Regions from separate parts of the Streptomyces sp. NPDC002088 genome, predicted to be linked through region 1. Evidence: riboswitches for the same ligand, from Rfam matches in the RefSeq annotation. Region 1 holds a riboswitch; the other holds the start of a gene.

Region 1 (4,824 bases):
GTGGCCGCCTCGGCCTCCTGGTACAGCTTGTCCACCTTGGCCTTGACCTGCGACGGTGTCAGATTCGGCTCGGCGTGTCCGGTCCCGTCGAAGGCCGTCGCGGTCGCCGCGCCCGCAAGGGCGAGCGTGGCGGCGGTACGGGCCGTATTGCCGCTGAGCGAGCGCTGACGGGGCTTGCGGTGCGCTGCCACGTGGACTTGCACGTCCTTTCGTACGACCGCCGGGTCCGTACGGCCGCCAAGCGGACGTACGGCCGCCCGGGAGAGCGGATGCATGGCCGCCCGGGGCGGTCTTCGCGTCCGGCGGCGGCCCGCACAGGGGGGAGAGGGCCGCCGCCGGACCTTCTCGGCGGTGGTGTCCGACTGCCGCCCCTGGCCCGGGCGGCGGTGGGGAGCCGGTCACCTGGGGGAGGACGCTAGGCCTGTCTGTGTCGGCTTGGTAACGCGATGTGCGGAACTGGCGCGAGCGGACCGAATGGTGACCTCAGGTGACCGTGATCCGCGCGCGGAGCCGTCAACTTCACGCAGTGTGATGACCGATGTCGGGATTCCTGGACACGTTCGGGTGACATGGTGCTATGGGGCGCATATATGCAGGCGCTGTCCTATGTGGTGGGCCGGTGTCGGAGGGCTCAAGCGGACCTGGTTAGGCTCCGGCCTCATGGACGTACTCATCCATCTCTTCGTCGGCCTGCACATCATCGGCATCGCCTCGCTCCTCGGCGGCTTCCTCACCCAGATGAAGGCGATGGGCCAGGGCACCGCCCGCTTCGTCCCCGCGATGCTGCACGGCGCGGCGACAATGCTGGTCACCGGCGTGATCCTGGTCGGCCTCGACCAGGCCGACGATCATCCGGTCAACAACATCAAGATCGGCGTGAAGCTGGCCCTGCTGATCGTGATCCTGGGCCTCGTCTACGTGAAGCGGGACGACGAGAAGGTGGACAAGGGCCTGTTCGGCCTGGTGGGCCTGCTGACCACGGCGAACATCTTCATCGCGGTGCTGTGGACGTGACATCGGCACGGACGGCCACCAAGGCCGCCCGGACCGCCGCCGCGGCGACCGCGAGCCACACGGCCACGGCGACCCACAGCAGCACCTCCCCGAGCCCCTTCAGCCATGGGACGCCGACGGCCGAGGCGACGGACAGCGTCGCCGCCGCCGTCACCCCCGTCGGGAACGCGGTCGACCACCGACGCACGTCGTAGCGCAGCCGTGGTCGCGGCCGCAGCAGCTCGGCCACCAGCAGGACGGCGTACCAGCACAGGGCGAGCACGAGCAGGGCGACGGTCACGGTGCGCAGGACGCCGAGGTTGTCGTCGTTCCACAGGTACAGGCTCGCGCTCTGGGCGGAGATCAGCTTCGCCCCCGCCAGCGCCGAGATGGCGAGCGCCCCGCCGGCCACCCACTGGTCGCCGGCCCCCTCGACGGTCTGGCGCAGGTCGAAGTAGGCCAGGGCGAAGCCGTAGAGCACGATCCCCAGCCAGAACAGCACCATCGCCGCGCGCGCGAGCCAGGCCGTCGACAGGGCCCCGGCGAGGGTGGCACCGAGCACCGCGAGCCCCTGCGTGGCGACGCACCCGAGGAACACCGTCCCCGGCATACGCCGCCGCCAGTGCCGTACGACGTCGACGAGCAGCACCGGCCACAGCACCACGGACAGCGCCAGCAGCGCCTCGGCGAGGGTGTGCCGGCCCAGTGCGGAGAAACGGGTGCCGAGCACGGTGGTGGCGGCGACCGAGGTGAGTGCGGCGGGCGTGCCCGCCCGGCGCACCCATTTCTCCCGTTCCCACAGCAGCTGCAGAGCGAAGTCCGCCGCCAGCGCCAGCCAGGCGGCGCAGGCGAGCACCAGGGCGATCCGGGACAGGACCTCGTACCCCGACAGCTGCAGACCGACGGACAGGATGCCGGTCGCGAGCACGGCGGCCCCGGCCGCCGGCGGACGCTGCGCCCACCAGGCGCGGGGAGAGGAGGAGCGGGGCATGGGCCGATGCTAAGGAGCACCGCGCGCGTTGCGAGCGGGGCACGCGCGCGGGCGCCCGAAAATACGCGCGGGCGCAGGCACAGCACCACGCTCCCTCAGGACCAGTGCTCCCCCACGCGCGCGTGCCGCACCGCAGTCGGCGGTCAGGCCGGACGCACCACGCTGTGGATCCCCGATTCGCCGTCGTAGTAGATCGACTCCTCGCGGACGTACGCGCCGGGCTTGGGGGCGTGGATCATCATGCCGTTGCCGATGTAGATGCCGACATGGCTGACGTCGTCGTAGAAGAAAACCAGGTCGCCCGGCTGCGCGTCGGCGAGGGAGACGGTGGTGCCGGCGTTCACCTGGTCGTAGGTGGTGCGCGGGAGGGTGACGCCGGCGGCCTTCCAGGCTGCCTGGGTGAGGCCGGAGCAGTCGTAGGAGTCGGGGCCCGTGGCGCCCCAGACATACGGCTTGCCGATCTGCGCGCGGGCGAAGGCGAGCGCCTTCTCGGCCTTGGTGGACGAGGTGGACGAGGAGGACGAGGAGGACGAGCCCGAGCTCGATGTCGTGCTCTCCGTAGCAGCAGCCGCAGCCGCCGCTGCTGCCTGCTGCTTCGCGAGCTCCGCCGCCTTGCGCGCGGCCTCCTCCTGCTTCTGCTTCTCGATCTCCGCCAGCCGGGCCTTCTCCTGGGCGGTCAGCTGCGACAGCAGCACGCGCGCGTCCGTGAGCTTCTCCTGCACGGTCGCCTTGGCTGTCTTGAGGTCGTCCTGCGAGTCGGTGAGCGTCTCGAGACTCTCGGTGGCCTCCCGGCGCTGCTTCATCGTCGCGGCCTGTTCGGTGACGTAGTCATCGACCGCGTCCTTCTGGCGCGAGGTCAGGCGACTCATCAGCTGGGCCTGGTCGAAGTAGTCCTGCGGCGAGTCCGCGAGCAGGAAGGTCGCGGTGTCGGCCGTGGTGGCGCCGGTCCGGTACTGCGCCGCGGCGAAGGAACCAAGCTCCTCGCGCGCTTCGTTGAGCTTCTGGGTGCGCTGGGCGACGTTGTCGAGGAGGGTGTCGACGCGCTTGCGCTGCTTCGCGGTCTTCTCCTTGGCCGCGTTGTAGTTCTCGGTCGCCGACTCGGCCTGGCGGTACAGGTCGTCGACCTTCTTCTCGACCTCTTCGAGGCTCGGCTTGCCGTCGTCGGCCGAGGGGCTGGCGTTGGCCGTCTGGGAGAGCAGGGCGACGGAGGTGAGGGCCGCCGTGGCGAGGGCGGGGGTTCGTATGCCGGCTACGCGCGTACCTGCGGGACGCGACTTGCGGTGCGACGCCAAGGGAGGCGACTCCTTCCACGCTCCGCCTACCGGGTTAGCTGTCGGGTTCGGGCGGATGGATCGGAAGGGTTGCCCTACGGCCTGTCTCCCATGGGGAGTCGGGCCGATTCACCCCGGGTCTCGGTTGGGTCCCCGGCTCCGGTCGCCGTGCGGGCGTACCGGACTCGGCGGAGGCCGCGCGGCCCGGCGACGTTCGCCGGTGGGGGTCGTGCGGCCTGCTCGGCACGGTAGCCAACTCGTGTGGCGCCTGTGAAGGTTGATGGGCGATATGCCCGATACATTTTCGTGACCTAAGGCCAGGGCATTGCTTGCCGTGGCCAATCTGGAGTGATCTGTGGTGACTTGTCCGGAGTGGTGACGTCCGCCCGCTTCGTCGCGCTAGCTTCCAGTCAGCCACGGTCGGGTGCCGTGGCGGGGGAGAGAGGTACGGCCATGAGGAAGCGCACAGCACTCGTCGTCGGCACGTCGGTCGCGCTCGCCGTCACCGCGGGCATCGCACCCGCGAGCGCCGCCGGCGCCACGGGCGGACACGCCGGCGCCAAGCCCGTGATCCGCGTCATCGCCAAGGGCCTCGACAACCCGCGCCAGCTCTCCTACGACGACGGGCACGTGTACGTCGCCGAAGCCGGCCGCGGCGGCAAGAAGTGCGTCGGCGCGGGAGAAGAAGGCCAAACCTGCGTCGGCCTCTCGTCCGCGGTCACCAAGATCTACTGGGACGGCGGCGCATGGCACCACTACCGGGTGGTGAAAGGGCTGCCGTCAGGCGCCGCACCGGACGGCGGCTTCGCGACCGGTGTGGACGGCGTCTCCGCGCTCGACGGCTGCGTCTGGGCCGTCGAGACCTACGCCCCGCCGGAGGCCGGCATTCCCACCGGACCGCCCTGGAACACGCTCGGGAAACTGCTCTCCGTCGACCATGGCACGGCACGGATCGCCGCGGACGTCACCGCCGTCGAACAGAAGTACAACCCGCACAAGGCGACGGTCGAATCCAACCCGTACGCCGTCCTCGCCCTCCCCGACGGCCGCAAGATCGTCGCCGACGCCGCCGGAAACGACCTGGTCGTGGTGGACCCGTCCGGAAAGGCCCGGCCCTTCACGGTCTTCCCCGACCACGACAGGCACCAGGCCGTCCCGACGTCCCTCGCGCTCGGCCCCGACGGCAAGCTCTACGTCGGCGAGCTGAACGGCGAGGCGGAGAAGCCCACCGCGCGCGTGTGGAAGGTCGACCCGCGGACCGGAAAGATCCTCGGCTGGAAGTCCGGCTTCGGCTCGATCACCGGGATCGCCTTCAACGACGACGGCGACCTGTACGTCAGCCAGCTCTTCGCGAGCAGGGTGACGAAGGTCTCGGGCGGCAAGCGTACGAACGTCCAGGTGCCCTTCCCGGCGGGCGTGGCCGTCGATCCGTACGACGGCAAGGTCTACGTCTCCGCCTGGTCGATCGCGGACCGCGACGGAACCGTCCTGGACGGCAGGAAGACGCCGGGCGGGCAGGTCTGGAAGATCCTCGGCTTCTGAGACCCGCGGTCCCCGGTCCCCGGCTCC
Region 2 (4,824 bases), on a different contig from region 1:
CCGGTACCGCGAGGACGTGCCGCACGAGGGGGCGCTCCCGGACCTCTACCGGCAGTCCGATGACGTCGAGCCGACCGACGACGAGATCACCGAAGAACTCCTGCACATGGTGGACACCGGGGAGCTGGCCTTCGGGTGGATCGAGGACCGCCAGGAATTCGGTTTCTGGGAACCGTCACCCGGCCCCGCCCGCGCCAGCTCGGTGACCCCCCGGAGCCCGTCTGCGCAGCTAGCGCGGGCGTCGGCCAGGCCCGACCTCATGAGCCGGTGCTGCCGCACACTGGCGATCGTCGTCGCAGCGGTACTTGCGCCGTTCGCTGTAGGCCTTGCGGCGGCTGCCACCGAGCACCAGAACGACGACGACAGCGTGGACCAGCCCGAAATGACCGGCAACGACGCTCCGATGGGCTCCGTTTCCACCCCGACCGCCACCAGCTCGCCTGGCACCGCCCCGACCCCGACCCGTTCCGCCGTGGTCAAGCTCCCGGGCTCGTCCCCCTCCCTGGGCAAGCATGCCAAGGCATCGTCCGGCCCGGAGACGCACAAGGCGAAGACCTCCGTCGGCAAGCACCGCAAAACGTCCTCGGAGGAACCCAAGAAGGGCGTCAAGACCTTCGTGCCGATCTCGAAGGTCGCCCTCGCGGCCCCCGCGCAGCCTGAAACCTCGAAAGGCCTGGTCGGAGACACTGCGGGCCGCGTGCTGCAACCCGTCGGGAGCCTTCTCGGAAACGCTTCTTAATGCCGTATTGCTAAGCATTCGGCAGGATGCGATTGACAGAAGCAGTATCCGAGAAGCAGTATGGTGGGGTCTTGCCTCACGATGCGAGCGCATACCGGGGGGTTGTCTTGTTAAGGAGTGATCATGGCGGACGTCGTCTCGAAGACGTGCGATAAGAAGGTCCAGCGGGGCCGCAAGAAGGTCGTGTGCGGCCAGGCAGTGCCGGACAACGAGCCCACGGCCATCACCGTGGGAACCACGCGCTACCTGATGGACCTGTGCCAGGAGCACCAGGACGAGCTGCTGTCAGCGGTGGAGCCCTTCACCTCCATCGCCCACGACGCCCAGAAGCGCCTGGGGACCCAGGTGCGCAAGGCCATCAAGGGCAGGGGCGGCAAGGCATTCACCGCAGCCGACGTGCGCGAGTGGCTGAAGGAGCAGGGTCGCGAGGTCTCTGGGACCGGCCGCCTGCCTTCCGACCTCATCCGGGAGTTCGAGGAAGCGCACAGCTAGAGCTGACACCGCCCGCAGAGGGCCGGAGGGAATCATCCCCCGGCCCTCTCTTTGCGTTCCCGGACAGTGTCTACCCCCGCCCGCCTGCGGGGCTTGCTGGGCAGTGGCCTCGGTGATTACAAACACGTAGTCATGATCCTGTAAAAAGGATGCATGAACACGACGAGCGCGCGACGGCCGGACCACGGGAGCCCCCTCCCGTCGGCCAGCATGCCCGCGCTCGTCACCTCGGCCTCGACGGCGTTCTGCCTCGGCCGTGTCCTGTTCCCCGCCCGCTAGGGCTGCCCGTGGTCCGCTACTGCCACGTGAGGCGTAAGTCCCGGCGGGGAACCCCTCCCTCCTGGCGCAAGTAAGTTGCGCATTGGAGTTGACAAGCCGTATCCCTGATACGGTAGTGTCCAGCGAAGCAATTACGGGATGTAGCGCAGCAGGTAGCGCGCCTGATTTGGGATCAGGAGGTCGTCGGTTCGAAACCGGCCATCCCGACTTCGAGGCCCTTTGGCAGAGACAGTTAATGCGCCCGCCTGAAAAGCGGGAGATCTTGGTGCGATTCCAAGGGGGGCCACTTTGTTCAGACGCCGAGCCCTGTTCCTGGACAAATACTGCAATCAACCTCTGAACAGGGGCGGGAGACCGAAACGCATCACTGGGGCGAATCCGCAGATTCATATGTGGTAGGGAAAGGCACTTATCCCGAGCCCGTCACCTAATCTCGCAGGCGTGCGGAGTGCACCATGAACAAGAGAATCGCTGGAATCGCTCTCGCGGGCGCGCTGGCCCTGACCCCGATTGCGTCCCCCACCGCCTCGGCAGCGGCAGCAGCCGCATATGTGACCGTAAAGAGCGGGGACACGCTCGGCGGGATCGCGTCGAAACACCACACGACCTGGCAGAAACTCAAGTCCATCAACCACCTGAGCAACGCGAATCTCATATACCCGGGACAGAAGATATATATGTCCGCAACATCCACCTCCACCACGGCCCCGGCCAGCACGACGGCCGCTTCCTCGACTTCCTCGGGGACGAAGATCGTCAACCAGGCCAAGAAGTACATCGGCACCCGGTATGTCTACGGCGGCACCTCGCCGTCGAGCGGCTTCGACTGCTCCGGCCTGACGTACTACACCTTCAAGAAGCTGGGGAAGACCATTCCCCGGGTCGCGGACGCGCAGTACCGCTCCAGCACCAAGGTCAAGACCCCCAAGAAGGGTGACCTGGTATTCGTCCACGACTCAAGCGGCCACGTCTATCACGTGGCCATCTACGTCAATTCCACGACGTGGCTGGAGTCCGAGCGCCCCGGAAAGGGCGTCAACTACTACAAGCCGTGGTCGAAGTCTGTTTACTACGGGCGCTACACGGTGAAGTAGGCTTCACCTTAAGAAAGGCCGGAGGGAAGATAGGGTCCTTCCGGTCCCAGCCCGAGTAGACGAATGGCACAGTCAGCGGTCTCAAACACCGTGCCGAAAGGCGTGTGGGTTCAAATCCCACCTTGGGTACGGTCCGGAGTCAGGTACCTGTTTGGACGCGGAGTCCAGTAGGGTCGGTGCAAACCCTGATGCAGCATTCCCCGATAGCTCAATCGGCAGAGCAACGGACTGTTAATCCGTGGGTTCCTGGTTCGAATCCAGGTCGGGGAGCTAGGAGTGATTGGCGGTCCTACTCCTACGTCTAAACTCGCCCCGCTCGGGAACACCGGTACCCCGTTAAAATTCCGGCATGGTGTATGTGGCGAAAAGGTAGCCGCGCCGGGCTGTGACCCCGGTGTCCCGAGAGGGGCGTGAGGGTTCGACCCCCTTCGTACACCCGACAGCCCCGGCCGACCGCTCGACGATGTCGCCGGGGCTCAGCCTTGCCCGCTGTAGGTCACCACGAAGGCGATCAGGGCCGCCCAGGGGACTACCCCCACCAGGGACGGGAAGCGGGCGGACAGTAGCCCCAGCAGGGCAGTGATACCCCACGCCACGTACGTCCGGTTCAGGACAGTGCCCTCGTCCGGCTCCTCCTCGGCGGCAGGGGGAGGCACATCGGCGCCCCGGTGGGAGTTCAGGTGCCGCTGCCTGTCGACGGCCGCGTCCACATCGGTCTCGGCGACGCCCCACTCCCTGCATTCGTCGCAGGTCCAGAACACAGCAGCCTCCTTCCTCGGGTACAGCAAACCCCCGGCCTCCGCCTGGACAGTGGCGGCCGGGGGTTCGTGGTCGACGGTTACTTGACCTTGAAGTGCAGGGCGACGCCCGGGTTGGCGGCCGAGGTGCCCAGCGTGGTCGTCAGGGAGACCGTGTCGCCGGGGACGAACGTGGCCAGCGCCGCGACGTCGTTGACGGCCGGGGTGATGACGTTCACGCCGACGTACGGGTTGGTGAGGACCTTGTTCCCCTTGGTCGCGCTGGCCGCGACGGTTGCGAGGGCCCCCGAGACCGCCGAACCGTTCTTGTTGACCTGGAACGTGGTCTGCGTCGAGCCCGCCGTGCCGAGGTTTCCGTAGATGGCCACCAGTTCGGCGGCGACCGGAAGGGGCTGGGCCACGGACAGGTCGCTGCTGGTCAGCACGAAGGTGTTGCCACCGACTCCACTCATGAAAGACTCCTAGTTACTGGTTCTGAACCAGTACTCAGTTTAGTCTGTGCAGATCAGCCGTCCGAATGGCCGTTTAACTGCTGGAGTCGGTTGGGTTCACTTCAGGAGTGAACGTTGTCAAAGAAGCCGTAATGCTGATACCGTACTCGAACGCCGGGCCGAGAGGCCTGGCACCACCAAACCCCCGCGAGAGGAACCACCTTGAGCATGCTGCTGGAGTTCACCGAGGTCGACTGGGTCCGCGAGATCCTGATGGACCCCAACGTCGGTCACCAGGCTGCTGCGAACGACCTCGTCTTCAACGGTGTCGAGACCTCCGAGACCGCCGTCCGGCGCTGGCGCAAGGCCAACGGCTACAAGAAGAACGTCCTGGTCGAGCCGGGACGCAAGCCGCTTCATACCCTGCCCGAGGAGGGCACGGCCGAGGCAGTGGCCGCGAACGAGGAGTCCCGGGAGCGTCTCACCGCCCTGGAGTCCGACAACCGGCGCCTGTTCTCCCAGTACAAGAAGGCCAAGGCGCGCGGTGACGAGTACATCGAGGCCGTCTACAAGGCCGCCCGCGACGCCGCCCAGTACGTCGGCAGCACCCCCGTCGTCCCGCCGGTCGCGGACAAGCGCACCAAGGCCCCCGAGGTCGCCCTGTGGCACCTCACCGACTGGCAGGGCGGCAAGAAGACCGACACCTACGACCGGATCATCATGCGCTCGCGCATCCACCGGTACGTCGAGAAGGCTAACGAGATCACCGACATCCAGCGCGCCGACCACCCGGTCAAGCACGGCGTCCTGCTGTTCACCGGAGACATGGTCGAGGGCGTCTCGATCTTCCCCGGCCAGGTCTGGGAACTCGACGGAACCCTGTATGAGCAGATGTTCGACGTCGCCGACCTGATGCTCTGGACGATCAAGCAGGCGCTTCATACCTACGAGACGGTCGAGGTCGTCGCCGAGTACGGCAATCACGGACGCCTCGGGAAGAAGTCCGATGGCATCAAGGCGAGCGACAACGT

The links. Region 1 has a riboswitch for cyclic di-AMP ahead of ABT114_RS18070 (C40 family peptidase). Riboswitches for the same ligand answer to the same signal wherever they lie in the genome.
Region 2: another riboswitch for cyclic di-AMP. It lies ahead of ABT114_RS32595 (C40 family peptidase); the one in region 1 lies ahead of ABT114_RS18070 (C40 family peptidase).

What each region holds. Positions count from the first base shown of each region.
Region 1 is NZ_JBEOXO010000007.1:337,328-342,151, forward strand. Features, by position in the region: gene ABT114_RS18055 (C40 family peptidase) at 1-191, opposite strand, end outside; gene ABT114_RS18060 (hypothetical protein) at 661-1,014, shown strand; gene ABT114_RS18065 (tellurite resistance/C4-dicarboxylate transporter family protein) at 992-1,984, opposite strand; gene ABT114_RS18070 (C40 family peptidase) at 2,128-3,276, opposite strand; cyclic di-AMP (ydaO/yuaA leader) riboswitch at 3,285-3,456, opposite strand; gene ABT114_RS18075 (ScyD/ScyE family protein) at 3,709-4,797, shown strand.
Region 2 is NZ_JBEOXO010000018.1:169,689-174,512, forward strand. Features, by position in the region: gene ABT114_RS32570 (hypothetical protein) at 1-739, shown strand, start outside; gene ABT114_RS32575 (Lsr2 family DNA-binding protein) at 863-1,231, shown strand; gene ABT114_RS32580 (hypothetical protein) at 1,385-1,510, shown strand; tRNA gene ABT114_RS32585 (tRNA-Pro) at 1,645-1,717, shown strand; tRNA gene ABT114_RS32590 (tRNA-Phe) at 1,724-1,796, shown strand; cyclic di-AMP (ydaO/yuaA leader) riboswitch at 1,825-1,966, shown strand; gene ABT114_RS32595 (C40 family peptidase) at 1,966-2,604, shown strand; tRNA gene ABT114_RS32600 (tRNA-Leu) at 2,654-2,733, shown strand; tRNA gene ABT114_RS32605 (tRNA-Asn) at 2,802-2,874, shown strand; tRNA gene ABT114_RS32610 (tRNA-His) at 2,957-3,041, shown strand; gene ABT114_RS32615 (hypothetical protein) at 3,081-3,365, opposite strand; gene ABT114_RS32620 (hypothetical protein) at 3,443-3,814, opposite strand; gene ABT114_RS32625 (metallophosphoesterase family protein) at 4,016-4,824, shown strand, end outside.